Regions from separate parts of the Virgibacillus sp. L01 genome, predicted to be linked through region 4. Evidence: riboswitches for the same ligand, from Rfam matches in the RefSeq annotation. Region 4 holds a riboswitch; each other region holds the start of a gene.
The links. Region 4 has a riboswitch for thiamine pyrophosphate ahead of ACTWQM_RS02700 (peptide ABC transporter substrate-binding protein). Riboswitches for the same ligand answer to the same signal wherever they lie in the genome.
Positions count from the first base shown of each region.

Region 1 (7,576 bases), on a different contig from region 4:
TGCGCTGGTCATCGATAATCATGGTTGCTACGCTTAGACGCCGTTTTTGTCCCTGGCTTAGGGTATATGGATGTTCGTTCTCAAGATTCGATAATCCACATGTCGTAAGGATAGATGTTACTTTTCCATGAATTTCTTTATCGTCCAAACCTTTCATTTTCAGACTGAATGCTACTTCATCAAACACAGCGTTCGTCACAAATTGATGTTCTGGATTTTGAAATACATAGCCTATTTCATCACGTAAATATGCTTCTTTCCAGTTTTCCAATGCTCTTCCGCTAACTTGAATGTTTCCTGTTGAAGGTTTCTGGATACCCGCCAAGATTCTGGAAAGGGACGTCTTGCCACTTCCGTTTGCACCTGCAATTGCAACAAACTCACCTGTATAAAAATTTAATGAAATATCCTGAATGATTTCCTGCTTTTTTTTCAACAAGGATAGATGCTCGGCTTTTAAAAAAACATCTGGGGTTTCTTTAATAGATGATGTTAATTGGCACCCCCAATTTATCGACCGCCATTGATCGATCTGATTGGCAAATTCATTGATGGTTAGCGGGATAAAATTGCCTGGATTACTTCCCTGATTCAGCACATATTGTGTAACCTTTGGCAGCCAGATTCCTTGATCATTCATTGTTGGTAAAATTTCTTTAATCCCAGTCCGCAGTGAGCCATCATAGAAAACCTCTCCAGATCTGTTAAGTAAAAGACTGCGGTCGAACAAATCCATCCACCCATCAAGTTGGTGTTCAATGACTATAATCGCAAATTCGTTTTGCAGCTTAAGGGTTTGAATAGTTTCTATTAATTCCCTTGTTGCAACCGGATCCAAATTAGCTGTAGGTTCATCTAAAATAAGTAATTCAGGTTCCATTACCAGAATGCAAGCTAAGGCCAGTTTTTGCTTTTGTCCCCCAGAAAGGGAAGCGATAGTTGACTTCTTATAGGTTGCCAAATTAACAAGCGACAATGCCCTGTCTATCTTGTCCTCCATCTGGTGATGAGGAACGTGGATATTTTCCAGGCCAAATGCAATTTCATCTTCAACAGTAAGCATACAGAACTGTGTTTCTGGGTCTTGAAATACAACACCTACATGGCGACTAAGCTCACCAGGTTTATAGTCTGCCGTATTCTTACCATTGATAAAAATATTTCCAGTCATTGTTCCATCCAGTTCGCGCGGGTATAAACCGTTTAAACAAAATGTTAACGTACTTTTTCCACATCCGCTTGGACCTAACAATAGAAGTGTTTCGCTTTTGTTTAATTCGAAGCTGACATTTGATAAGGTGTCTTGATCCAAATGCGTTTCAAAACGTAAGGACAGCTGCTCAACACTTAGTAAGCTATTGCTCATACTGCTCGTTTCTTTCGATGTTCTTTGCCCAAAGCATAACTGGATAAGACACCTGTTTGTGCTAAACTATCGCTCAATGCTTTTCCAAGTAACCCAGCGATTAGCGCTCCGCTTATGATTCGTGCAACAAACATGCCTGTAACATAAGGTGTGGAGAGTGCTGCGAACCCGCTTATGAAGTAGCCATATACAAAACTAAAAATAGCTGCACCAGCACCTGAAGCCATTAGCACCCATGTCGAATAATTCTTCCAGCGTGTCATCGCAAATGCCGACTCTGCTCCTAGCCCTTGAATCATCCCGGATATAATTAACATTGGACCAACTGCACTACCGAGTAAAACTTCGACCATAGCTGCAATCGTTTCAGACATAAAGGCAGCTCCCGGTTTACGAATAATGTAGGCTGCAATAATTGAAACAATAAACCAGATTCCAAATATCAGATCATATCCAATTGGTCCGAAAAAGCCAACAAGTACCTTTCCAACCGGGAGAAAAGCTAGATAGACAACCCCGAATACAACAGCAAGTGCGGACATGACGACTATTTCCTTGAAGCGCCAATTACTCATCCTTGTCTCCTCCTTTGTGGGATGGGCTATTAGCTGATACAGATACTGTCATTACGGTATGACTCGACCCTCCATCAACCGTTGCATTAAAAACTTGTTCCAATCCATCGAATATTTTAATAGATTCACCATCAAGTCTAGTGGCATAATGCGCATGCGAAACATCAACATGTTCTTTCATCGCTTCAATTTGTTCCATAATTACATCCATATAGTTCCCGCCACCAAGTGGGTATAAAGAAAACTTAGCCGCAACGGATTGTTTAATGTCTTTCACCTGTACGTGATTTACGGTAACATCATCTTCTGCCAAATAAACATCTCCTGCTGAGTCACCTGGGCAACCCAGTGAATAGGTCCCTTCGAATGCAACGTGCTCACCGGTTCTCGCTGCATGAATAAAAATAGCCTTTGTTACGTCAAAAACATGGGGTAACCTTCCTCTAACTGTTGTTGTCACATCGTCTGTCTCCATCCAAACTTTTGAGGTGTCCACATTTTTGAGTGCCGTTGTAATAACCTCGATAAAATTGTCGCTCATTGGATGAATCGAAAAGCTGCAACCTGCAATACCTGAAGTTGAACAATGCTGATTTGTCATACAAAATTCCTCCTTGTTGTTTGTAGTTAAAATATAAACAAAAAACTGCATCCCCGTGGAATGCAGTCTGTTAGTATGTATTGTCAAAATAAAATATACACGCTTCGACCACACTTCCCCACGCTAGTATTACCTAGTTCGGGTGCAAAGGGTCAGAACAAAACAGTTCTTCTCAGCTGAATTTAACAGCTCCCCTAGTGAAAGGTTGATATGCAGTTTTTCTATCTTTATCTTAACTAGGATCTGTTTAATTGTAAAGAGGGAGAGTGATGCTTGATTGTTTCTTCTAATAGAATAAAAAAAGAGCCAACTGTGAAAGTCGACTCTAGAGGTTCATGGACTTAACTTTATAGTATCTCCTTCTGTAATGTGATTCTTCACTATCGTACCAACAGGCAACTCAAGTGCTGAATCAGCATTCGGTACTGGCGGGACTACTTTCCATGGTTTTAAATTCGGGATTGTTCTCACTACGTTATTTGAATGATCAAGAAATACTACATCAATGGGAAACCGCATGAAAAACATGTGAACGGATTTACACCGTGTAATTAAAAGACCTTCATTCGTAAAAGGCTTCTTATGAAACAAAAGTCCTTTTAATCTTGCCCAATAACTATCAGCTATCTTTATCTCAAACGGTAAACTGATTTCCAAAGCTTCCACTCCTCTTATTTCCTTTTGTTCATTATAGTGATTTAATTGTTCTTTATATAGTTCAAACGGACTGATTTGAAGGTTTGCAAACCCCGTTAAAATAGTTTTTCCAATGATGCTGTTTATCTTTCCAGCAATGTTCGTTGTATTGTTAGGCCCGTTAATTATTTATATGTTAGATATGCTGTAGGAATATCATGAGGAATCAACAGAAGAACACGTGGAATCAACAGAACAGCACCCGGAACCAGCCAAACCCTAATTGGATGAGAATTTGTGTAGAACCTGCGGAAAATAAACAGATTCCCATCCAATCAACACAACACCTAACGTCGATTAAGAAAGTGCACCAAGTTGCCCATCAGCTCAAATTCGGTTATAAAATATCTTCCGGATGTTCAATTTTATTATATATTTTTTCGATAAATGTTGAATTATATGTATCATACCAGGATTCAGGAAGTTCTAATTCAATTAATAAAGAAATAAAAGTTTCTACTAAATTTCCATCAAACTGTGTCCATGAACATCTTTTTAATTCTTGAAAAGCTTCATGGTAGGACATTTTAGCTGATTTATAATTCCGTAAATCATAGGTCATTGTATCAAAAGAATCACATACTCGAATAATCCGTCCCTGTACAGAAATTTCCTCACCTACTAAACGGCGTGGATATCCAGTGCCATCCCAGTTTTCATGATGATCTCTGACAAACTCCGCTGTACGTGTCTTCCCAAGTTCCTTCCGAACAATAACGTTCCCAATATGACAATGACTTTCTACTACTGTTTTTTCAATCGTATTGAGCTTGCCGGGTTTTAACAATATTTCTTTGGCAACTCCGATTTTACCGATATCATGCAGGAAAGCCCCGACTCTTAAATCATCATCATAAACGCCAATTTTTTTGGCCAGCATCGATGATAAATACATCACACGCATAGAGTGGTGCCTGAATATTTGCAGTACTTCATTGTCCTGAGCTATATTTTCAAAAAGTGATTCTGGAGTACGCTTCATAAAATCCGCCTTTGCAGTAAATATAGTATAGCTAATATTCAATTAATTGTAGTAATACTTAGAAAATATTATATATGAAATCAATAAAAAGCGGTACTAGGAATTTTTACCTAATACCGGTTATTCATGTTTTAATGTATGACCATTATGAGAATTCCCTTATTGCATCGGCATCCAACCGACCTTCCACACATCTAGTTCTTTATTTTTAATTAATCTGAACATTGGATTGTCAGTGAGTCCATCAAATTCAAAACTAATTATCACCTCTTCATCCGATAGATATATTTCCTCAAAGGTTTTCACTTCTAATAGTTTTTGATAGAGAATCCTCGCATTTTGCTTCATCGTTTCATCTGTCGCAAAGAATGGGTCGTTAAAATAGGTGTCTTTATCTGGTGTGCCCCGCTTTTTACCTTTAATATATAGAGCATACTGGACATTTTCATTTTCCTTATATTCTGCATGATAATGTAGCTTAAAAACCTCAATTGGCTTCAGTCCTTTTAACAAGTTATCGTCAAGTGTTTGAGCATATTGTCTATAAACATTAAGGAGTTCATCTGAAAGTTCAATTGTTGTTTCATATCTTTCCCTAGGAAAATCAAGTTCTGTTTCCGAACTAACCGCATTCTGAACTCCAAGTTTTATACGTGATCCATTTACTGAATAAATATATTGGATTTGTTCAATATTTATAGTAAGATCCTCGATTGAAATAAATGACGTACTAAGTCCGAATATTTTTTTAATCTTATCTTCATTTTGGAAATGAAATTGGACTGCATTACCAATATCCTTATTTGAAAAAGGAATATCCTTGATAGAGTTTCCATCTGGGACAAACGTCAGTTGTTCATCATTATAGATTGCCCCGGTTAACTGCTTTATTCCTTTGAAGGTTATAATTGTTTTTCCCAGATGCTTTTCAACGTCAGTAACTTTCATTTTTTCACTGCTGCCATCTCCAACCACATCACCAGGTTGAGCTGTTAGATGGTTAAAAGTGATGTATGGTTGAATTTCCTTATTTAGTTGGACAACATGTTTATCATCGTCATCACTAGCGATTTGTTCTTCTTTATTTGGGGCAGGTTTATCTCCGTCTGTTAACCCTAGATGATTCGTGGTCATCGTTACGCCAATGAAGAGTATTACAGTTAAGACAACTGCTGTTAACGCTTTAGGGAAAAAATAATTGGTGCTACGCTTAGGCTGCGTTTTTTTGATTCTCGTTAAAATACCTTGTTTATCTCGATCCGTAAAGGAATTTGGAATACCGTTCTTATACTGATCTTTCAATTTTTTTAACTTTTTATCCATGATTTACACCTCTTTCTATTGATAAGAGCTGTTTTAGTTTTTCGCGTCCGCGATTTAATCTGGTTCTTACGGATGCTTCTTTCAAATTTAGAGCGTGACCGATTTCCGTTGTTGATAACTCTTTGAAATAAAATAGGATAATGACTTCACGGTATTTTATCGGTAACATCATAACCTTATTCAATAGGTCACTCGATTCGGATTGCCGAATTATCTGTTCTTCAGGAGTTTCACCAGGTTTCTCGATAAACTGAGCAGACTGAGACAGTTTTTCCCTCAGTCGGTTATTTCGCGAATGCCAGCTACGTAGGTGGTCTTTTGATTTATTGATCGCAATCGAATAAACCCAGCTCCTAAGTGTGGATTTGCCTTGAAACGTGCTAAGCTTCTGGTAAACCTTCACAAAGACTTCCTGCGTGACGTCATCTGTATCTGCATTATTTTTACATATGTGTATATTAAACGTTTAATTTCATCACCGTACAAGTCCATGATTTCTTCAATTGCTTTAGTCGGGGTCTTCTGCATAATCTCCTGATCATCATCTTTGTACGGTGGATGGACAGCTTTCGAGTGGCCCACTCTGTTTCCCCCTCGCTAGGTAATTCATATGTAAGACGTTGTGTTTAAATAGAACGATTCAAATTTTTTATTATACTTGAAAAATACTGTGTTTACGTAGGCATATAAAAAGTCATGTATCTGTAATCTGAATCAACGGGAAATGGGCTTTATTGTAGATAGTCGTGGGAATAAGCTAAAAAAATAAAAACTAGCTTGATTGTTCAAGCTAGTTGAAACCCCCTTATATTAATTCTTTAACGACTAAAGCCTGTGTAACTTTTGCTTTTTTGCATCCTTCAAATTCATTTTCTTCAACTAGGCCTAGTTTTATGGCAGCTTCCAATTTGTTCGTATCAGGACGTTTCACATGTACAATACAATCGTTTAAGTTCAGTTCTTCCAGTTTCTCTACTGTTTTTTCATCGATATAGCTAATTGATGAGCGTATCTGTCGTTGAATTTTGTAATCCCCGCGCTGCAGTTCGCCTTTTTGATCTTTACCTATTGATTCATCGAGGATTTCATGGAGGTTCTTCTTAAGAAGTTTTAATTCATTATCGATCTTTTTCTTTTGGTTGTTCAGTTCAAAATAACGCTTTAACATATCGGTTGTTAACAGTGATCCTTCAGTAGGTTCTTTCACAATACTCGTCCCCCATTTGTATTGAATTACTTATATTTATGTATTCTGCCAGTTGATTATGCCCAGGCTTGATTGTTTGGTTGCACAACGGAAATACATGACATTTGTCATATAATATATTTGACGTTTATGACTATAATAGCTTGTATAATTTCTTTAATATTGAGGGTAAGAATATCGAAAATAGCAAATAAATATAGATAATCCTACCCTAGGAGGAAGATTTATGAGTAAACAAAAACAAGCACAATTACGAAAAAGTGTTACACCTTTTGCAGGTTCAGATAAGAAAGCGAGCATTATGCAACTAATTAATACGTTAATACCGTTTTTCCTAACTTGGTTTCTTGCATATCAAAGCTTAACAATATCTATTTGGCTAACCCTTGCCTTAACGGTAGTAGCTGCTGGATTTGTGATTCGGACCTTTATTATTTTCCATGATTGCACACACGGGTCATTCTTCAAAAGTGGTAAAGCGAATCGGATTGTCGGTACAATCACCGGTGTTATAACGTTGTTTGCTTTTGATAAGTGGAAACGGGATCATGCGATACACCATGCAACAAGTAGTAACCTGGACAAGCGGGGAACTGGTGATGTATGGGTGATGACTGTCGCTGAGTATGTTGAAGCATCTTTTTGGGGTAGAATGGCCTATCGTCTTTACCGCAATCCAATAGTTATGTTTGGCTTAGGTCCAATTTTTCTTTTCTTAGTGTCAAACCGCTTTAATCGTAAAGGTGCAAAACGCAAGGAACGTATGAATACGTACTTAATTAACGGATCTGTTGCAGTTATTTATGCTCTATTAATTTGGGCAATC
Region 1 is NZ_JBQQCP010000006.1:253,005-260,580, forward strand. Features, by position in the region: gene ACTWQM_RS13280 (ABC transporter ATP-binding protein) at 1-1,366, opposite strand, end outside; gene ACTWQM_RS13285 (ECF transporter S component) at 1,363-1,941, opposite strand; gene ACTWQM_RS13290 (YkoF family thiamine/hydroxymethylpyrimidine-binding protein) at 1,934-2,542, opposite strand; TPP riboswitch at 2,641-2,748, opposite strand; gene ACTWQM_RS13295 (DUF192 domain-containing protein) at 2,876-3,208, opposite strand; gene ACTWQM_RS13300 (HD-GYP domain-containing protein) at 3,576-4,220, opposite strand; gene ACTWQM_RS13305 (hypothetical protein) at 4,380-5,543, opposite strand; gene ACTWQM_RS13310 (sigma-70 family RNA polymerase sigma factor) at 5,536-5,946, opposite strand; gene ACTWQM_RS13315 (hypothetical protein) at 5,943-6,125, opposite strand; gene ACTWQM_RS13320 (hypothetical protein) at 6,349-6,750, opposite strand; gene ACTWQM_RS13325 (fatty acid desaturase) at 6,977-7,576, shown strand, end outside.
Region 1: it holds a riboswitch for thiamine pyrophosphate, as region 4 does, so the genes downstream of both, ACTWQM_RS13290 (YkoF family thiamine/hydroxymethylpyrimidine-binding protein) here and ACTWQM_RS02700 (peptide ABC transporter substrate-binding protein) in region 4, are expected to answer to the same signal.

Region 2 (7,576 bases), on a different contig from region 4:
AAACCAGTTTTAATAATTGATCCAGGTCATGGAGGAAAAGACCCAGGTGGTGGATCCAATCAATATTGGCTTGAGAAAGATATGAATCTAGCAATCTCACTCTATCAGTACAAACGCTATCAGCAGTTAGGAATTCCGATTGCAATTACCCGGCAAAAGGATGTCACCTTATCACCTGCAGAAAGGACGAAGATTGTCCGGGATAGTGGTGCAAGGTATTGTCATTCTAATCATATCAATGCTGGTGGAGGGGATGGTGGTGAGGTTATCCATTCTATCTATGGGGGAGAGAATATGGCAGAAGAAATAGCTTTTGGATTGCAGGATGCAGGTCAAAATATACGCAGGGTCTTTACAAGGACACTGCCAAATGATCGTACACGTGACTTTTATTATATGAACCGTGATACGGGAAAAGTTATCACTAATATAATTGAATATGGCTTTGCCGATTCGCGGGGAGACGATATACGCAAGATAAAGGATCATTGGCTGGAATTAGCCGAATCTGTTGTCAAGGCCTTTTGCTCGTTTAGTGAATTTTCCTATAAAGGTAATGGAATTGGCGCAACACTTAATAAATATTTAAGTCTGCCATCGAAAGCCTCAAGCTGGCGAGTGTATCCATTGGATGCAACTCCGATTAAGGGGAATGAAAAAGGTTTTTTACGCCCGGATAAATTTGGTGGATTAACATATAAAGTTATAGGCAGAACGCAGGCACATGTCTACTTAATTCAAACACGGGATTTTGGCAAGGTTCAAATTTATGCTCATCCAAATACAGGGGCTATTGTATCAACAAAATAAGTTCTTTTACCATAAGAAACCGTTGTCAATTGTATGTTGATACGTTATAATACACATAATGAAAAAAGCAGATTAATAGAAGCCTACAGGGGGAGCCGTTTGGCTGAGAGTGAACGTGCAGTTCTGACCCTTAGAACCTGTTAGTTAGTACTAACGTAGGGATGGTGGCTTTTTTGATGGAATAAAAGCAATGTTGTGAGCGGATTCCCCATCAGGAAGCTTCCCCTTGGCATTGCTTTTTTTGTATTTATTCAAAAGGGGAGGTAATTTAGAATGAGTTCGAAGCGTACGCTGTTTATGATTGAGGTGGCAATATTTGCTGCCATGGCATTACTTTTAGATATAATACCTTTTTTAAAGTTCTCGATTTGGCCACAAGGTGGATCTGTATCTTTTGCTATGATCCCAATATTCATTATGGCTTTTCGCTGGGGTTTGAAAGGTGGTCTGGTGGCCGGATTTTTGTTAGGAGTCATGCAGATCGTAATGTCCGGACCAATAATATTAACACCTGTCCAGGGTTTTCTTGATTATATTGTTGCTTTCACTATAATTGGAGTGGCAGGAATATTTGTAAAACCGGTTCAACATGCTGTCAAAGAAGGAAAAGCAAAGATAAGCTTTTTACTAATTATGTTAGGCGTATTTATAGGCTCAGCACTACGCTTTTTGGCGCATTTTACAGCCGGCATCGTGTTCTTTGGACATTATGCACCAGAAGGCCAGCCGGTCTGGTTATATTCGTTACTTTATAGTGGATCTTACATGCTGCCATCCTTTATCATCTGTACAGTTATTGTATTTCTTTTGTTTTACAAACAACCAAAAACATTATTGCAAACTGCATCGTAAATTAATCCGTTCACAGAAAATAGTCCTTTGTATTATAAGGGCTATTTTTCTATAATTAAGGTAGGGGTGATTAGGATGAAAGAACTAATCGGACAGTGTCAGTCATGTGGGCAAAACGTTTATTGTGAGGATGGTTTTTTTGACGGTGTCCAACAAAATGGAAAGCTATTTTGCAATGAATGTAACGAAAAGGAATCAAATTAGGGAATTATAGTAATCCAGCATTGTAATAATTTTTCACCGCTTTCTTTCAGTGTGCATAGGCTATAGCACACTTAAGAAAGGAAGTGTTATGGGTGGAACTAACAATATCACATTGGCTATACGGTATATTTACACTAATAATTATTTTCACAATGATTTTCAGGAAAGGTGTTGTACTTCCGTCGTTGCTTGGGACATTTGTGATTGCCTGGGTATATAACGGGAATTTAATCGATGGATTTACCGCTATATTCAATGCCAACCTTGTTGCAGCAAAGGAACTATTCAGTATATTCCTGATCATTACTTTTATGATGGCTTTGCTACACTCATTGCGTGATTTAGGTGCCGATCGAAGGATGATCCAGCCAATCCAAAAAGTAATGATAAATGGGCATGTTTCGTTTTTTGTTTTAATTGCTGTAACTTATGTCATTTCTCTCTTTTTCTGGCCGACACCAGCGGTACCGCTTATTTGTGCATTGCTGGTGCCTGCTGCAATTCGCTCAGGACTTCCAGCATTAACTGCAGCCGTTGCTGTTGCGCTGGCTGGTCAGGGGATGGCACTTTCTTCTGATTATATTGTTCAGGTTGCACCAGGGCTATCCGCAAAATCAGCCGGCATTGATGTGAATTTGGTGGCTGATAAGGCATTAATCCTATCTCTGATTACCGGTGCAGTAGCAATCGGATTAGCATACCTCTTTTATCGAAAAACAATTCGTTCAAAAAATAGTGAGCTAAATGAAAAAGAATTGGAAGCATTACAGGCAACGCAAGAGTCAACTAATAAAGCACATTCAAAACATCTGGATACTTGGAGTAAAGTATTTGCAGTACTTGTACCCATTGCCCTTTTGACAGTAGTAATCTATATGATGTATACAAAGCTTATGTCAGGACGAATGAGTGGATTTGAAGGTGGGGATGGTGCTGCATTTATTGGAGGAGTTGCTGTAATCCTGCTGTTATTATCGACAGTAGCGTTTGGTCGGCAACATGCACTTGATTATATTAGTAACCATATTACAGATGGCTTTGTGTTTGCTTTTAAGGCAATGGGACCGGTTATTCCGATTGCGGGGTTCTTCTTCCTTGGCAGTGCAGATTTTTCCGGTGGTATTCTAGGTGTGGATGAAAAGGCACCCGGATTGCTGTTTGACCTTGTTCAATCCTCACAGGCCTTCCTACCACAAAGTGCCTTATTTGCAGCATTTAGTGTATTGATTATTGGTATTATTACTGGGCTGGATGGTTCAGGATTTTCAGGTTTACCGCTGACTGGAGCACTAGCTGCTTCTCTGGAAAGTTCCTCGATTGATTCGGGAACACTCGCGGCTATTGGCCAAATGGGTTCAATTTGGACTGGTGGAGGTACAATTGTTGCTTGGTCATCTATGATTGCGATTGCTGGATTCTGTGGCGTATCAGTTATGGACTTGGTTCGGAAAAACTTTATTCCGGTTATTCTTGGATTAATTATTTCTACCGTCTTTGCTGTTTTAATTTTATAAGGACTTGAATAATTGTATATAAACAAGTAAATCCTCCAAGTAGAACAGTATTATTAGTTTATAATATATTTGTTTGATACACTTTAACAAATCAGGAAAATTTTACTACTGATGGAGGTTTTCAAAATGGCAAGCAGTACCACGAAGATTGTTCAGGAGTCTTTGGAAGCTTTACTGGATGATAAATTGTTTTTACCAGAACTGACAGACAAAACACGTGAGAAAGCATTTACGTCGTTGGTGTCTATCTTATCCACTCCTAATCATGTCAACAAATCCTATTTACGAATTGCGCTCGAAAATGGCAAAGTAACACGTGTTCCATCTTTTCGGGTTCAGCATAATAATATTCTTGGTCCGTATAAGGGTGGTATTCGTTTTCATGAATCAGTTAATGAAGATGAAGTAACTAACCTTGCATCACTCATGACACTGAAGAATGCGCTCCATGATGTACCGTTTGGTGGTGGAAAAGGCGGAGTTGTGATTAACCCGAGAGATTATAGTGTTAAAGAATTATATATGATTTGCAAGAAGTATGTGCAGTATTTCAGTGAAATTCTTGGACCTGATAAAGATATTCCAGCACCGGATGTTGGTACAGGTGACCGTGAAATGGACTGGATGATGGGTGAATATAAAAGTATTCGTCCTGGAAGTCCTTACAGAGGCAGTTTTACTGGCAAAAGTGTCGAGAACGGCGGATCGTTAGGACGAAGGGAAGCAACGGGGAAAGGTGTTTATTTCGCATTCCGCTACATGATCCATAACTTTGTTAAGAATCAGGAAAAGTGGCTTTCAGAACGTGAGAATGTTTTTGTGAAAACAGCGTTGAACCACATGGACAAAACACTGACAATGGCAGTCCAAGGATTTGGTAATGTTGGCTCAGTTGCCGCACTTGAAGCTTTTCAATGTAATCATCTGAACAATAAAATTGTCTCAGTTAGCGATCGGAATGTAACACTATATAATTCCGATGGTTTGGATATTCCAGGCCTTGTCAAATTTACATCCAATAGCGGTGGAGACCTTCCAGTTAATGATGAACAGTTAAAAGAAGCAGATGTTAAAGCTACCATTAAAGATCGTGATGACGTGTTAAGTTTGGATGTAGATGTACTATTCTTAGCAGCCCTGGGAGGACAGGTACATCAGGAAAATATGAAAGATGTAAAGGCAAGTATCATAGTGGAAGGAGCAAACGCACCGGTAACCAGTGGAGCAGATAAATATCTGAGTGAAAAAGGTGTGATTATTGTTCCTGACATCTTAGCAAACGCTGGTGGTGTCATCGTTTCTTATTTTGAATGGCTGCAAGGTCGGGAAACGCAATTTTTCAGTGAAGAAGAAATCTTTAAACGCTTATTTGATAAAATGCAGCAAACGTTTGATACCATCTTCCCACAATTTTTTGGGGATCCGTTTCCGTTGCGGCAGAACTGTTATATTCATGCCGTAATGAAAATATCAACAATCTTATATAAGCAAGGAAAACTATATTAAAAATTAAGCAGTCCAGTTCTGAGAGTAATTTATAATTAGCATACATCTCGCCCCATAGTTGAAGAACCCACTTTTTAACGGAATGAGGATCCAATATACTGATTCGGCGGATCCTCATTCCGTTATTTGTTATTTTTGCCTCAAATTCGACTGATATTCAGTTGGTAGTGTAACGAGGATCCTATTCGATTGTTTGTCGGATCTTCATTCCGATGGTAATACTTCATCTCTTAATCTTATATAATCCCGCCAGCAGTTTAAGTCATAGTGTTTTATACTCCCCAATTAGGTGCATTTTTATTATTTTATCCCTAAAACTGAACTCGTTGCCCTAATTGAACTGCTTTTTTCGGAACTCCTGAAGCTGTGATTTACTGCCCTACTTAAAATTGAACTACATTGTTTCATGTGTAATGTCTTTTTATACGGTGAAATATGTTATAATATTCAGTAAATAAGTAAAGTCGTTTTGAATGTTTTTTGAATGGGTAATCATCTATTAAAGATAATAATGTAAGCGCTACAAGGAGGGATGTTAAAAGTGAATGATAAAAGCTTGTCGTTATGGAAGACAACGAAGTATCATCAGCATTTGAAAGCAACAGAAGAGGATGAGGTTGCTAGAGAAGCCCCCATAACTATTACAGTTAATGGAGAGCAATATGCCACAATTGTTTGCACGCCAAGTGATATCTATGAAATGACACTTGGGTATTTGGCATCTGAGGGAATTATCCGTTCAGTTGATCAAGTGGAAAATCTATCGATTGATGAAGCTAAGGGTTTTGCATATGCTGATTTATCAATTCCTGTATCATTTCCTGAACGAACCGAAAGATGGATTGGCTCGTGCTGTGGGAAGAGTAGGGAATTCTATTTAAAACAGGATGTAAAAACTGCTAAAACCATCATGTCCAACACAAAAATCTCATCTAAGCAAATCTATCAATTAATGATGGAATTTGACTCCAGATCAGAAATATTTGGTAGAACAGGAGGTGTACACCAGGCAGCATTAGCATCCGGTGGTGGAGTTATAGCTTCTTATATTGATATTGGGCGTCATAATGCGCTGGATAAACTGTACGGGTATATATTGCAAAATCGTATAACCCTGAAAAATAAATGTGTTTTGTTCAGTGGAAGAATTTCGTCAGAGGTAGTACTAAAGGTTTCCAAAATCGGTGCTGGGCTATTGGTGGCCAAGTCAGCACCAACAGATCTGGCATTAAAGCTTGCTGATGATTTGCAGATTACTGCCATTGGATTCGCCCGTGACACCAGTTTGAATGTATATACTCATGAAAATAGAGTTTATTGTGATACGGATCAAAATATACATTTTCTAGGGAGGAGATAATGTGCAAAATCAGAACCATATTGTTGTTAAGTTAAATGGAGAAGAATACTTAGCAGAAAATAACCAAAATCTATTGGATTTGATTAACACCACAAGCGAGTTTGTGCCACAAATCTGTTACAACGAGTCACTGGGACCTGTACAAACATGTGATACCTGTATGGTAAAAGTTGACGGTCAAATTGTGCGTGCATGTGGAACAACAGTTGCACCTGGTATGGAAGTAAATACAACAATTGAGCCAGTGAATACAGCTCAAAAAGAAGCCCTCGACCGAATACTGGAAAAGCATGAGTTGTACTGTACTGTCTGTGACTATAACAATGGCACATGTGAGATTCATAATACAGTTGCAGAATTCGGGTTGGAGCACCAGTCAAGACCATTTGAGGCGAAACCATATGAGATTGACAATTCAAGTCCTTTTTATCGATATGATCCGGACCAGTGTATATTGTGTGGACGGTGTGTTGAAGTATGCCAGGATATCCAGGTCAATGAAACACTACTAATTGATTGGAAAAGAGAGAAGCCGCGCGTTGTCTGGGATAACGACGTACCTATTGATGATTCATCTTGTGTGGGATGTGGACAATGTGTCACTGTATGCCCGTGTAATGCCTTAATGGAAACATCAATGGTTGGCGAAGCAGGGTATATGACCGATCATAGTCCTGGACTGTTACGGTCCATGATTGATCTAACGAAAAAGGCAGAACCAGGATATGGACCTTTATTTGCGGTTTCTGACACGGAAGCGTCTATGCGTGAAGAACGGATTGAAAAGACTAAGACTGTTTGTACATACTGTGGTGTCGGCTGCACATTTGATGTTTGGACAAAGTATCGTAAAGTTTTGAAAGTAGAACCACAGCAAGATTCACCCGCAAACGGCATTTCTACCTGTATTAAAGGAAAGTTTGGATGGGATTATGTGAATTCGGATGAACGATTGACGAAGCCATTGATTCGTGATGGCGAATCTTTTGTGGAGGTAGAATGGGATGAAGCACTAGATTATGTTGTGAAGCGTTTTTCTGAGGTTAAGGATGGTAATGGTGCAGATGCACTTGGATTTATTTCTTCATCTAAAGCAACTAATGAAGAATCTTATTTGATGCAAAAATTGGCACGACAGGTAATCGGAACAAACAATATCGATAACTGCTCACGCTATTGTCAGTCACCGGCTACTAAAGGTCTTTTTCGAACTGTAGGACATGGCGGGGACTCAGGCTCAATTGATGATATTGCTGAGGCGGAAATGGTTATAACGATAGGTTCTAATACGACCGAATCACATCCAGTGCTTGGTTCACGCATTAAGCGC
Region 2 is NZ_JBQQCP010000011.1:60,117-67,692, forward strand. Features, by position in the region: gene ACTWQM_RS17365 (N-acetylmuramoyl-L-alanine amidase family protein) at 1-810, shown strand, start outside; TPP riboswitch at 889-989, shown strand; gene thiT (energy-coupled thiamine transporter ThiT) at 1,084-1,662, shown strand; gene ACTWQM_RS17375 (hypothetical protein) at 1,959-3,380, shown strand; gene ACTWQM_RS17380 (Glu/Leu/Phe/Val family dehydrogenase) at 3,507-4,886, shown strand; gene fdhD (formate dehydrogenase accessory sulfurtransferase FdhD) at 5,419-6,246, shown strand; gene fdhF (formate dehydrogenase subunit alpha) at 6,248-7,576, shown strand, end outside.
Region 2: it holds a riboswitch for thiamine pyrophosphate, as region 4 does, so the genes downstream of both, thiT (energy-coupled thiamine transporter ThiT) here and ACTWQM_RS02700 (peptide ABC transporter substrate-binding protein) in region 4, are expected to answer to the same signal.

Region 3 (7,576 bases), on a different contig from region 4:
CTTCTTCAAGCCATTCCTTATTATCAAACTGCCTGATAACATATTGTTTTACTGACTGATCCACCTGTATTGTGATGCTATGTAATGTGGATGAGGTACTTCCTTTCAGTCGACTAACCGATTCCACCACTGCATTCGAATCGACATTATCTACTACCCATTCAATAATTCTACTCGACAAATGTTCGTTATTATGTTCCAAAAAAATCCACCCCAGTTCTAATATAAATTTAATTTTAATACATCTACTCTGGAATTAAAGGGATTTAGTATCATTTTGGTGAAAATATACAATGACGAGTATCATGAAGTTGTAATGTCAAAGATTAGCGGAAACCAAAGCCCTTATTTGACAAAAACATCCCTTTTTCCTTAGATATATGTGAAATAAGGTATCTGATGACCGCATATTACAGGAAAAGCATTTTTTTGCAGAAATAGCGTATCCTGTGTCCGATTATTACTGTAATGTAAGAACAATAATATAAAAGGAGAGTCAAAAAGCATGGAACCAATCCAAACTAAAGAAGTAGATCAATTCATTGAAAATTTAAATGGGCATACAAAGGAAATTATCGAAAAATTACGGGAGGTTATTTTCCAAACGTCTCCCAATATAACTGAAGAAATGAAATGGGGAAAGCCATGTTATATTGAGAATGGTCTTGTATGCTATCTCCAGACTGCCAAGAATCATGTTAATCTAGGTTTCTACTTCGGTGCCACACTTAAGGATAAGGATAACCTGCTTGAAGGAACTGGCAAAAAAATGCGTCATATCAGAGTAAAACAACTCGACGATATTCAACCCCAAAAATTTTCTGCATTAATTAAGGAAGCCATTGAATTGGAAACATGATTTTTTTCATTACATTCATGAACATGAAATAAACCATGACAAAAGTGATTTCTTTTGTTATCCTTAAATTGTAAACATAATATTTTAAAAATTACTACTAGGGGTGCCCAAAATCGTGGGCTGAGAGGAAAGCACGTATTAGCTTTCTGACTCTTACGGACCTGATCTGGTTAATACCAGCGGAGGGAAGTAGACTGACGATATACTTACTTATATCAGCTATTTCAAGCCAGGTCCATTAATGGATCTGGCTTTTTTCGTACGCGCCCCTTTCACGGAAAGGAGGATTTGATTGAACCGAACACGATTACTTACGACAATGGCAGTCTTTGTGGCAATAGGTACATTGGGTGCACAGTTACTTTGGTTTCCAGCAGGCGTGGCAAAAGCCTATCCCGTCCAGCATGCCGTCAATGTTATGGCCGCAGTGACACTTGGGCCTGGTCCTGCGGTCGGTATTGCATTTATGATTGGCCTGCTCCGCAACATGCTTGGACTTGGTACGTTGCTGGCGTTTCCCGGCGGCATGATTGGAGCATTTCTAGCTGGATACTTGTTTCAGAAGACTCATAGAAAAGCCATGGCTGCTGTGGGAGAAGCAATTGGTACCGGGGTCATCGGAGCACTTTTTGCTGTTCCCTTTGCAAAGCTATTGATGGGTAGTTCAGCTGGTGCTTTGTTCTTTATACCGTCGTTTCTTATTAGCAGTGTTACTGGAGCATTGATAGGCTGGTTTGTTATTTCACGGGTTAATCAGGAAAGACTAGTTCAAAATAAAATATAGGAAAAACTACTAGGGGTGCTGTACTGGCTGAGAAACGGAAATATTCCTTGTCCCTTGGAACCTGATCTGGATAATGCCTGCGCAGGGAAGTAGTTGAGGTCCGCTATCTATACCTCTACTAATCTACTTTTATCCCCCCTAGTAGCTTCCTAAATCATTGGAGGCTTTGTTATGTCATTCACACAACAATTAAGAGATGAGAACCAAGATATTTTTCAAGCAATATTTAATCACCCTTTTGTCGCTGGTATTGGAAAAAAAGATGTCCCAAACGGATCAATTGCGCATTATATTAAGGCAGATTTTGAATATTTAAATGCATTTATGCGAATTTATGGAATTGCACTTTCCAAATCTGACAAGCGCGAGGACATCCGCTTCTTCGGGGAACAAATCCAATTTGTTTTAAATAGTGAAAACCACCCACATCATAACTTTTGCGACCATATAGGGATTGGCTACGAGGAGCTGCAAGGTCACCCGCTTCCGCCAACTGCTGATCATTACATTAAGCATATGATGTATCACGCGCAAATGGGCAGTGTCGCTGAAACCATTGGTGCACTGCTCCCTTGCCCCTGGACATATTTGGAAATCGGCTATGCGTTAATGAACAAATATAAACCAGAAACGGATCATCCATTTTATCCATGGATCAGCTTTTATGCTGATGAACGATTTGGCAAAATAGTGATGGAAATGCGAAACCGCTTGGATGAATTTGCTGAACATGCTTCATTGGATGAGCAGAAAAAGATAAAAGAAGCATTTCGTAAAAGCTGCCAATTAGAACTGTCCTTTTGGGAAATGGCCTATACTTGTGAAGAGTGGCCAATAAACGAGTTGGTGGTTGGCAAATGAAAAGCATTCCATGCGCACTTACAATCGCTGGTACTGACCCCAGTGGTGGAGCCGGAATACAAGCAGACTTAAAAACCTTTCAGGAACTGAAGACTTACGGTATGTCTGTCATTACATCCGTTGTTGCCCAAAATACAACAGGTGTCCAGAATGTGCACCATCTCCCTGTTGAAATGATTGAACAACAATTGGATTCTGTTATGACCGATATCCCCTTTCAGGCATTTAAGACAGGAATGATCGCCAACGTTGACATGATGCAGGCTATTGCTCAAAAGATTAATGGTTTAAACATCCCTTTTGTTATGGATCCGGTAATGGTCGCAACAAGTGGCGATCCATTAATCGCAAGCGATGCCAGGGATTATTTACGTAAGAAACTATTACCAATGACATCGTTAGTAACACCTAATATCCCTGAGGCAGAAGATATTACAGGTGAAAAAATCGAAACACTGGACGACATGAAAAAGGCTGCAAAACAAATAGTTCATGAATTTGGAGCAGGTGCGTCATTGGTTAAAGGTGGCCATCTGCAAGGTGAAGCAATCGATTTTTTATATGACGGCAGTTCGTTACACACTTTTTCAACCAAACGAATTGATACAAAAAATACACACGGAACCGGCTGTACTTATTCAGCAGCCATTACAGCCTACTTAAGCCAAGGAGATTCTTTACCAGAGGCCGTTAAAAAAGCAAAAGATTACGTAACTGCTGCAATCCGTCATTCATTTTCACTCGGTCATGGAAGTGGGCCGACAAATCATTGGGCACAACCCATTGAAAGGGTGAGGTAAATGAACAAAGATATTATTCAAAAAGTAAGAGATCAAAGTCCGTTGATTCATCATCTGACAAATCAAGTTGTGATGAATTTTACCGCAAATGGCTTGTTATCCTTTGGCGGAACCCCAGTCATGGCTAAAGCTGAAGAGGAAGCGAACGACATGGCGTCCATTGCAGATGGCGTACTTTTAAACATCGGGACCATAACAGCACAGGAAATCCCAGCAATGATCACAGCAGGAAAAACAGCTAATGAAACAGGAATACCAGTGGTTCTTGATCCTGTTGGTGTCGCAGCAACGCCATTTCGGACATCTGTTGTAAAAGAAATTTTAAATACAGTGCAGCCAACCGTCATCAAAGGAAATGCGGGCGAAATTGCACACCTCGTAGAAATTCCCTGGGAAACAAAAGGCGTCGAATCGGTAGGTAATGGAAATTCTGTGGAGATAGCTTTAAAAGCTGCCGATACTTATCAAACTACTGCCGTTGTCACAGGAGAAACGGATGTTATCTGCTCCGGAAAAGATATTCTGCGTAACAATTCCGGGCATCCGATTCTTGGCAAAATAACTGGTGCCGGCTGTCTGCTGGGTTCCGTCCTAACTGCATGTTTAACCACAAATGAACCAATCGAGCAGCAGGTGTTAACTGCAGTTGAGTTTTACGGACTGGCTGCGGAATATGCTGCCGTCAACTCAGAAGTTAATGGATCCGGGACTTTCCTTCCTCATTTTATTGATGCATTATCATTTGAAGTCGATAAACTGGAGAAGCTTAATTGATGAATCTAAGAAAATATTTGATAATGGGCAGTCAAAATTGTGACCGTGATCCGGCTGATATTTTAGAATTAGCGATAAAAGCTGGTATTACAGCATTCCAATATCGCGAAAAAGGAGCTGGATCATTAAAAGGAAATGATAAATTAGAGTTAGGATATAAATTAAGAAACAGTTGCAGGCATCATAAGGTAGCATTTTTCGTCAATGATGATATCGACCTTGTTGAACCTCTAGATGCCGATGGAATTCATGTTGGACAGGATGATGTTTCAGTTAAAAACCTGCGTGCTCGATTTCCTACTAAAATCATTGGCCTTTCTGTATCGAATCCAACCGAAGTTTCTAATAGTCCAATTCAAATGGCTGATTACCTTGGTGCTGGTCCAATTTTTAATACATCTACAAAACCTGACGCAAAATCTGCAGTCGGTGTGGAATGGATTAAGACATTACGAAACCAGTTTCCAAGCGTTCCTATTGTAGGAATTGGTGGAATAACCACCCAAAATGCAGCTTCTGTTATAAATGCCGGGGCTGACGGTGTTGCGGTTATTTCAGCTGTGACACAGGCAAATGATATAACAACAGCAGTTCAAAGGTTATAAACCTTACTTTCATATATACTATCGTTGCCCACATACGAAAGGTGGCATAAAATAAATAATTATTTCATGCCACCTTTTGATGATGGGGTTCGATTAAATTAGTAGAACCACCCTACTTTTTGTTTCTGTCAGCATATACCGCCATGGCATCACGCATGAAAACTGACAAACCTTGACCATACTTATCGATGTTCTTGGTGAAACGTTCATCATCGACATACATTTGCCCAAGTCCTTTGAATGCATCAAGTGAATAGTTTCCGATTTTGTTCAAATAGTCATACCATACCTTAATACCTGCTTGTGCTTCATCAGATTCAGGTGATTGATGACGGAGTGCTGCAAGCTCTTGATAGATTCTATCAAATTCTTCACCCATTGCTTTTTGTTCATCTGTTGACATCTTATTTATTTTCGCATTAGATTCATCGACATCCTTGTCACCCCAACGATCACGTGCTTCTTGTTCGTATGGGTTATGACTGAAATCGAAGCCTGCAAACTTTTCTTTATTACTCATATTAATTTCTCCTTTCGAGTGTTGCGTGGTTTTATCAATCGTCGCAATCATTTTATCGATCCGGCTACGTTTCTCAAGGAGCATTTTACGGTGAAGTTCAAGCGCCTCCTTCCGATCAAATGATGGACTGTTGATAATTTCTTTTATTTTTTTCAAAGGGAAGCCAAGTTCTTTAAAAAATAGAATTTGCTGTAAAACCTCAAGATCATTGTTTGAATAAATGCGATAGCCAGATTCGGTTGTTTCCTCTGGGGATAACAATCCGATAGCATCATAGTGGTGTAGTGTGCGCACACTAATTCCTACCAAATCAGCAACTTCCTTAACTTTCATCATTTAAACCTCCCTTCAATTATCACTATAAAGTATCACGCAACGTTAGAGTCAACATTTATTTTTAAAAAAGCTCTTTCCGTTTTTTATAAGGATCACAGCATTATATCAGTAGCAACGAACTTTATTAAAAAAGCCGCTATTCGAATGAACAGCGGCTTTTGATTATTTATTATCTGATGGTAAATCTTCCAATTCTGTCGGCTGCGCACGATACACAAACAACGCCATAATAAAGGCAACGGCAGCTAACACAAATCCTATAAAATATACAAGTTCAACACCTGCAACCATCGACTCACTTATTGTAATAGGATTTCCCGGATCAGCAGCATGTGTTAGATAACTATTTTGTCTTGCACTCATAATGCTGATGAATACAGAAACTCCAATTGCGCCTGCAACAGGCTGTAATGTGGTCATAACCGCAGTGCCATGCGGATACAAATGTTTAGGAAGCTGATTTAAGCCATTTGTTTCAGCCGGCATCATCATAGCCGAGACAGAAAGCATTAGTAAGATATACCCAACAATAATCATCCATATCGGTGTATTCATATCCAGCCTGCTCATCATAAACATTGTTCCGCATAACACAGCTGAAGCAGGTATTAGCAATAACCTAGGTCCAAACTTATCAAATAAATGTCCCATAACAGGTGACATCAATCCATTCAGAATTGCACCAGGCAGCAGTATTAAACCAGCCGTTGCTGGTGTGACTCCCAACGGTCCTTGCATAAACATTGGCAGGATAATCTCAGAAGAAAACATTGCCATAATAATAATTAAAAATAGGATAATTGCATGTGAATACATAGGGAATCTAAACACCCGCAGGTTCAGTAATGGGTCTTCAAGTTTAAATTGCCTTATTGAAAAGAATATCAGAGCCACGACTCCCAAGACAATTGGGATGTACACAACAGGGTTTAGAAATCCGGTCTCACCTTCACCTACTGAACTAAATCCGAACACGATACCACCAAATCCAACAGTAGAAAAAATAAGTGATAAAACATCTATTTTTGGTTTGGTAACTTCTGATACATTAATCAAATATCGATAGGCAAACGCTATAGAAAATAATGCAAATGGAATTACGGTGATAAATAAAAAACGCCAGCCCAAATGATCAACAATTACTCCTGATAGTGTTGGTCCAATTGCAGGAGCGAACATTATGACGAGGCCAACAAAACCCATTACTTTTCCACGGCGTGCTGGTGGGAATATTAATAAGAATACATTAAAAATGATGGGTATAAGCAGTCCAGTTCCAATCGCTTGAATTAACCTGCCCGCCAGTAGAACAGGAAACGTGGGAGCGGCAGCACAAATCGTCGTTCCAATCGAAAATATAACCATCGTTCCCAAAAATAACTGCCTTGTCGAAAACCATTGCAATAATACTGCCGACGCTGGTGTGACAACTCCCATTACTAATAAAAATCCTGTCGCCATCCATTGGACAGTAGTTACAGAAATACCGAACTCATCCATTAATGTTGACAGCGCAATATTAAGTAATGTCTCATTTAAAATGGCAAAGAAAGCCCCAATGATCAAAGAAAGCATAATAGGCATAACTTTCACATTGGGATTTTCAGCTAAATACTCATATTTGGTTGATTGATTATCCTTATCCATACAAAAAATCTCCTTTGAAAAAATAAACATTGGTTCGTTCTTAGCTTGCGTAAGTATTACAGAGATATTTAACAAACTGAAGAGAGAAAGAATCACTCTTCACCTTATTTATTCGAAAGAGGATAATCTTACCACTATTCTATCTTATTCACAAGGTCAAATTTTACTGTATATCCACATATTTAATACTATTGAGAATTGTCAGCTGCCCATACAAAATTGGACGTATCCCCATATAGTAAAAGGAAGGACTTTTTAGAGGAGGACATTAAATCATGAATCATGATCAACCACCATATGGAGATGAAAGACAATTTAATTTTCCAGGGATGCTGGACGGCTTATTTTCCGGATTTCCTGGTGGCGGGCAACAATTCGGCCCCCCAGGTG
Region 3 is NZ_JBQQCP010000005.1:196,438-204,013, forward strand. Features, by position in the region: gene ACTWQM_RS11510 (phosphotransferase family protein) at 1-202, opposite strand, end outside; gene ACTWQM_RS11515 (DUF1801 domain-containing protein) at 506-859, shown strand; TPP riboswitch at 949-1,064, shown strand; gene thiW (energy coupling factor transporter S component ThiW) at 1,152-1,643, shown strand; TPP riboswitch at 1,645-1,748, shown strand; gene tenA (thiaminase II) at 1,815-2,504, shown strand; gene thiD (bifunctional hydroxymethylpyrimidine kinase/phosphomethylpyrimidine kinase) at 2,501-3,304, shown strand; gene thiM (hydroxyethylthiazole kinase) at 3,305-4,078, shown strand; gene thiE (thiamine phosphate synthase) at 4,078-4,683, shown strand; gene ACTWQM_RS11545 (MerR family transcriptional regulator) at 4,796-5,536, opposite strand; gene ACTWQM_RS11550 (MDR family MFS transporter) at 5,702-7,186, opposite strand; gene ACTWQM_RS11555 (hypothetical protein) at 7,462-7,576, shown strand, end outside.
Region 3: it holds a riboswitch for thiamine pyrophosphate, as region 4 does, so the genes downstream of both, tenA (thiaminase II) here and ACTWQM_RS02700 (peptide ABC transporter substrate-binding protein) in region 4, are expected to answer to the same signal.

Region 4 (7,576 bases):
TCTTCTACGTTGTTACCTTCTCTTGTTTGTCTTCATATCAATGAGACGTTTATGAATTGTGCAGTTAAAGTAAGTTGCCAATGACCCTTTGTTGGGTTCGTACTTTTTGTATGCCATCCATAATTCATATAATCCTTCCGTGTAAAATTCATGATACGGATTGTAGCTACCTAGCTTGTGCATATGGTAGTGAATTCTTTTTGTATTTTGCTTAAAGAATTCTTCAAATGTTACATTTTCATTTTGACTCATTCAATGTCCTCCTTTTTTATTCTCTTATATAATAGAGTATGTTCACTAATTCGTCATCAAAAATTTTCCATTTCTGACTAAAAATTTAAATTTTATTGAAAAAATGTCGAAAATTTGTAATATTTGACCGAAAAGCATGTCTTTTTCAGGTATTTAATCGATAAAATCACAAAGGGTGGCATAACTTTGAAAATATCAGTTTTATGTAATGGCACCTCAAAAAAAGCAAGCACCCTCAAAAAGGTTTCCCACCCAAAAAAGGCCCTCCCCCTCGAAAGGGAATGAGCCTCATTCATCATTTTGATTATTCCTGCTTCTTTAAATTATCCAATTCCAGAGCTTTCATTGTTGAATATTTTATTTCACCAATAAGTTCAGGTTTATCAGATAACGTTTCACCATAGGAGGGAATCATTTCTTTTAATTTTGGTTTCCACTCATTATGTTTATGCGGGAAGCATTTTTCAAGTAATCCAAGCATGTCTGAAACAGACGTTGATGCACCTGGAGAACCACCAAGTAACGCAGCCAATGTTTTATCGTGACTATGAACAATTTCCGTATCACTAAATTGAATGGTTCCTTTACCAGCTGGCGTATCTTTAATCACTTGCACACGTTGTCCAGCAACTTTGAGTTCCCAATCCTCATCTTTTGCATTAGGAAAGAATTCTCGTAATTCATTCATTCTCTCTTTCTTTGATAATTTCAATTGTTGAATCAAGTATTTCAGTAGCGATATGTTTTTGACGCCTGCTGCTAACATGGTAATCATATTGTTCGCTTTGACTGAAGCAAACAAGTCGATATTTGAGCCTGATTTAAGAAACTTAGGTAAAAAGCCTGCAAAAGGACCAAAAATTAATGTTCTTTTACCGTCGATAAATCGCGTATCCAAATGCGGAACAACCATTAGTGGTGCTCCAGGTGGATTTTTACCATAAACCTTTGCGTAGTGTTGTTCAATCACCTCAGGATTATTACATTCCAGATATTGTCCGCTGATAGGAAAACCGCCAATGTGTTTCCCTTCAGGAATTCCGGTTTTCTGTAATAACAACAAGCTGCCACCGCCGGCTCCGATAAAAACAAACTTCGAAGTATGCGTTCCAATTGCACCATTTTTGTCCCGAACCTTCAATTTCCACAACCCATCTGTGGTCTGCTTAATATCTAGCACATTATGATTGTAGTTAACAGTTACGTTTTCTTTTTCCAGGTAATCGTACATTGTGCGAGTCAATTCCCCATAGTTAACATCTGTACCATCATCAATTTTCGATCCGGCAACAGATTCGTTTGCTGACCTATTTTTCATAATCAACGGGAACCATTCTTTTAACCGCTCTGGATCTTCGGAAAACTCTATTTCCTGAAATAATGGATGGCTGGATAATGCTTCAAAGCGCTTATTCAAAAATTCTACATTTTCTTCACCTTTAACAAAACTCATATGAGGTAAACTAGTGATAAAATTACGTGGGTACTCGATTAAATTACGATTTGCCAAATAAGCCCAGAGTTGCCTTGACAAGTGAAAGCGCTCATTGATTCTAACTGCTGCATTGATATCGATGGAACCGTCAGATTGTTCGTTTGTATAATTCAACTCGCATAATGCGGCATGTCCTGTTCCTGAATTATTTTTTTCGTTCGAGCTTTCCCCACCAGCAACTCCAAGCTGTTCGAAAGCTGTAATTTTCCAATCAGGTTCTAATTCCTTAAATAATACCCCCAAGGTTCCACTCATAATCCCAGCACCTATTAAAACAACGTCTGATGTAGATGATTGATTATTCATTTTGGATCACTCCCATTTATCTAGTATTTTATCTTTTTGAAAAAGTTAGCATTCATTGATTGTATCGATTCTTCTAAATAACCACATGTCTATAATTCTGGTAAATCAAACTGTCTCTATTGCATTACTCGAAAATCAATTGGTGTAAAATTTAACACTAATTCTTTTAGCTAAAAAAAAGGCACTCTATCATAAAATGTATGCTTGAACGGCAAATTACATTCAGAAAGAGGCCTCTTGATGGAATCTATTATAACAAAATTGCACGAATTAATACATCAACCCAAAAGAAAAAGACTGCCAGTTCCATCAAACCAGCAGCCATTATCAATAATTATATTCAGCACCTACTATTCCACTATATCCACCCATTTATAATTTTCGGCACTTACCTTGTAGGTGATCAAATCTTTCACATTACTGTTTTGCAGATAGGCTGTGCCACTTTGGTAGAGTGGAACCAACACGGCACTATCTTCAATTAGAAGCTGTTCCGCTTTCAGCAATGCATTCCAACGCTTCATCGGTTTATCTCCCAGAGAAGATTTCGATGCAAGAACCAATTCATCATATTTCTCGTTTGAATATCCGGTGTGATTGCCTGGACTGTCCGTAATAAACAGATTCAAGTAAGTCATCGGATCCTGGTAATCACCGCCCCATCCGGTTAATATAAGCTCGTAATTCTGATTAACGTTCGCATCGACACTTTGTTCGGGCGGAACATTTTTAATGGTAACCGTCAGGCCGGGAAGATTGGACTCCCACTGATGTTTGAGGTTCTCAGCAATGGTTATTGACGAACTGGAATCCGATGTCGTCAATTTAAATTCTAGTTCTTCCTTATTTAGTTCCCTTAATCCCTGCTGCCAATGCTCTTTCGCCTTATCCACATCATATTGAGTCAGCTTTCCATTTTCCTCGCGAAAGTCCTTACCGGTTTCTGGGTTCTCCGAAATCCCTCGTGGTACCGTTCCATACAGAACCTTGGAGCCGTTATTGAGGATTTCATTGACAATTCCTTCTCTGTCCAATGCCATATTCAAGGCTTTTCGGATGTGTAAATTGGCAAGATTTGTCTGGTTGCCATCCTTTCCTTGGTTCATTTTCAAAAATCGTACCCCACCTGTTAAAAAGGTATGGTACTCTTCCTCTGACGAAAATTTATCAACAAAATCACCTGTCAGCCCTACTCGATCAAGCTGGCCATTCGTGTAAAGATCTACTGCAGTTTGCGTATCCTTTACAACATCGACCTTAATCTTGTCAACATTCACAGCATCCTTATCCCAATACTGCTCATTCTTTGCATATGTCCATGAGCTTCCTGTTCCATCCCAGTCTTCCAGGACAAATGGACCATTAAATAAGGTATGTTCACTGTCAGTTGCATATTGATCTCCCTGCTCCTCAATGAATTCCTGAGGCTGCGGGAAAAAGATAGCTGTAGTCAATAGTTCCTTAAAATATGGAATCGGCTCCTCGAGCGTTACTTTTAATGTACGATCATCCAGGGCTTCGACTCCAAGCTCATCGACTGGCTTATCGCCTTTTAAAATTTCTGAAGCCCCTTTGACGATTTCCTCAAATTGTGGCCCGTATGCTGCACCAGTCGCAGGATCAACTGCCTTTTTCCAGGCATACTCAAAATCATGTGCAGTAACAGCGGAACCATTCGACCATACGGCATCTTTCCGTATTTTAAATGTATAAACCCGATTGTCTGCACTTACCTTTGGTTCGCCAGCTGCCACAGCTGGCTGTGGATCCCCGTCTTTATCCAACCGGTATAACCCTTCAAATACCTGGTTAATGATCCTAAAACTAAAGTCGTTATCAGCCATTGTTGGATTCAATCCAGGAATTTGGCCAGGAGCACTCAGGTGAAGCACTTTTTCTTCTTCCTCGCCCGTATCTTCTTCGCTTGCCGTTTCATCCTGCGTCTCCCCGCTACAAGCAGTCAAGACAAGTAATAACAGCAGTGAAACGAATGAAATGGTTCGTATGTAATTCATCTTTTTTGCCTCCTTTATCTCTTTTGCAAAAATTAAACACAGCACCACCATGAGAGCACTGTTAAAAAGCCTGTTACAACCCTCGCTCACATACCTCCTTCACAGAAACAACCATTTGCACCCATAAAAAACATCCCGGGCCATTACCCAGAATGTTTGGAAATACATACAAAACAGCATCAGACTATTTGTTGTGTTTCCTACGCTGGTTTGAGCCAGACCAGGTTCCAAGGATCAGCATCTTAATGGATACACTCTCAACTGGCAACACCAGTTCCCCTACAACGATTGTTATGAATTTAATTAATTATTTTACTATTACATATCTTGATAAATTATTCAATCTTAAAATTTTCATACAGCTCAGTTTTTTTAGAAGCACAGGAACGGGCCTGCCGTTTCCAAAGTAAGAGAAACTTTCCCACGTCTTTAACACATCAAACTTATATATTAGAAAAAGGTAGCACAGATATTCCCTTGCTCTATCCCACTTAAAAAACCCCCTCTACTATAGAAGGGGGTGAAATCAGTATTTAATTATCTATTTAGTGAACTTCAAGTCCGCCATCAATATTAATTGCTTGTCCAGTCATATAGTCAGAGTCCTTGGATGCTAAATAGGAAACAAGGTTTGCGACGTCTTCTGGAGTTTGAGAACGTTCTAAAGGGATTTGATCAACCTGCTGCTGCCATGCTTCTCCTGGCTTCATCCCTTTATGTTCTACCATCTTGGCGTCAATCCGATCCCACATACTAGTTCCAACGATGCCTGGACAATAAGCATTAACTTTGATCTTATCCTGAGCAAATTCTTTTGCTGCTGCCTGTGTTAATCCATGAACAGCAAACTTAGTAGAAGAATAAGCACCTAATAATTCAAAGGCTGTTTTCCCGGCGATACTGCACGCATTAATTATTTTACCGCCATCATCTTGTTTTTTCATTTGCTTTGCTGCAGCTTGAATACCATATAAAGTACCGAACACGTTAACATTGTAAATCTTTTCTAAGTCGTTTGGTTCCACGTCTACTAGTGCTTCTACCTGGTCTATCCCGGCATTATTAACAAAAACATCTACGGAACCAAACTTTTCAACAGCTTCAGAGACTACTGATAATTGATCGTCCTGTTTAGAAACATCGCCTTTAACAGCTGCCACATCAATGTCTCTATTTTTAAGTTCTTCAACTGTTTTATTAGCCAAATCAATGTCCATATCACTTATTACAATCTTAAATCCATCTGACCCTAAGCGTTCAGCAATTCCTTTTCCAATACCTTGTGCTCCTCCAGTAATTACAGCTACTTTACTCATTGTTAACCACCTCTCTAATATGTCTTATATTAGAAATCTACCCTGCAATTATTTTTAAAAAACATAGGGATGGATTATGTGCATCCTAAAATTTCCACATTAGGTGGATTAAATTCCTTTTTCGAAATGTTCTAAGCCACACTTGTAGAAAAGTTGTCATGCTATTTAGTTAATAATTCAATTTCCCACAGACTAAAGTAGACAGGTATGTTAATTTACACATAGTTGAGGTTAAGCCGATTGGGGCGCATTAAGTAGTATAATAGTTTTTCGAGTACGTACGCATAGGCAAAACTGCAAAAGCATATTATTTAGATAAGAAAAACAGAGATAAACTAGATGAAATAATAAAAAAGGTTAAGCACCTGAATGAGGAGGGGTTCTATGTGGTTGAATATCGATAGACCAACTAGGAAGGTAACAATACATGAGGATAACTGTTCCTATATTCCTACAGAAAATTCTAAGTATAAAAAGTTAAATGGCCTACTTCGTGACGGAGGATGGCTGCATTTTAACAATGGAGAAGAGACTTTACTAGAGATAGAACATGCCTATAGAGAATATGAGCAAGGCAACTGTTATACTTGTAATTCAAGAATATAGCCCCAAAAGTTGCCTAGGTAGGATCTCATTCTCATTTAAGTACTAGGTTAAGTAAATTGCTGGAGGTCACTACCACCCAAACATCATTACCCCCTCTCAACAGGCTGCTTCTCCCTTTCTAAAAACAGAGAAAGAAGCAATCCTGTGACAGCAAACAAAAATGCGACGAAGAAGGCGGTTTTTACGCCGGTCAAATAATTAGCTGGCTGTACGACAGCCTCAGTTCCGGCCCCAACATTGCTGATAAACGAAATAATAAACGTCAGTCCCAATGATCCCCCGAATTGGCGGGCCGTATTGATTACCGCAGTCCCATGTGAAATCAGCTTATCAGGCAAAGCATTGATGCCAGCGGTCATGATGGGCATATTAATCAATGCCACCCCGCCCATGGCAACCATGAATAATCCCATCGTAATAATGAATGGCGTATGAAGACCAAGAATCAAATTAAAGCCAAGTGTGCTTAGACTTAGCAGCATAAAGCCGATAATCGCAATTGTTTTGCCACCGTATTTATCAAACAATCTTCCTGCCAAAAGCGACATAGCAGCAAGTGTCAGCGCCCCGGGCATCACAATCAGGCCTCCGTAATAAGCTGAGAACTGCTGAGCGTTCTGCACATACATCGGTAAAATCGTCTCGATTGAGATGAGCAGACTGAACGAAAGGATGGAGACAAACGCAATAAGTGCAAAGACAGGCACTTTAAGCACACGAATTTCCAGAATAGGTGACGTGAGCCGCAGCTGCCTAACCACAAATAAACCCAGTGCGAGGGCTCCTGCAATCAGACTGGTAAGTGTATCTGGATCAGTTATGCCACCCTCCTGTATGCTATTGAAACCGTACAGTAAGCCGCCAAAACCAATCGTTGACAGTATAATGGATAAGATGTCGATGTCTGTTTTTCGCTGCTCGGTAATATTGCGCATATACAAGAAAGTAAAAAGCAGAATACATGCTGCAATCGGCAGGGTTATCAGAAACAACGAACGCCATTCGAAATAGCTAATCACAACACCGGAGATAGGCGGACCAACCGCGGGCGCAACGTTAATCACAAGCCCGGCCAATCCCATCGCGTATCCTCTTTTTTCCTTTGGATACAGAAGGAACAACATTGTCTGCATTAACGGTATCATTATGCCAGACCCCATTCCCTGAATAACACGCCCAATTATCAGGATGGGAAACGAAGGTGCAACCAAACAGATTAATGTTCCTGCAAAAAACAAGAACATAGCACCCATCATTAATGTCCTTGTTTGAAATTTATCAATTAAATAAGCCGTTATTGGAATCAGAACGGCAATGGTTAACATGTAGCTGGTTGTTAGCCATTGGACTTCCGTTGAGTTAATCTCGAACGCATTCATGATTTTTGGAAAAGCCGTAATTAGCAGAAATTGTGTCAAAACAGATAAAAAAGCAGCCGACAATACAATCCCTACAATTAGGCGTCGTTGAAAACGTGATAGATTCGCCGAAGTCATCTCATCTGCCTCCCTTCGTAGTTAATCATTTCCTTTTTATATACAACCATATTACATGCCACACAATGTTTCAGCAATTAACTAACAAAC
Region 4 is NZ_JBQQCP010000001.1:594,187-601,762, forward strand. Features, by position in the region: gene ACTWQM_RS02690 (sigma factor) at 13-252, opposite strand; gene mqo (malate dehydrogenase (quinone)) at 557-2,053, opposite strand; gene ACTWQM_RS02700 (peptide ABC transporter substrate-binding protein) at 2,404-4,068, opposite strand; TPP riboswitch at 4,247-4,359, opposite strand; gene ACTWQM_RS02705 (acetoin reductase) at 4,614-5,384, opposite strand; gene ACTWQM_RS02710 (MDR family MFS transporter) at 6,077-7,486, opposite strand.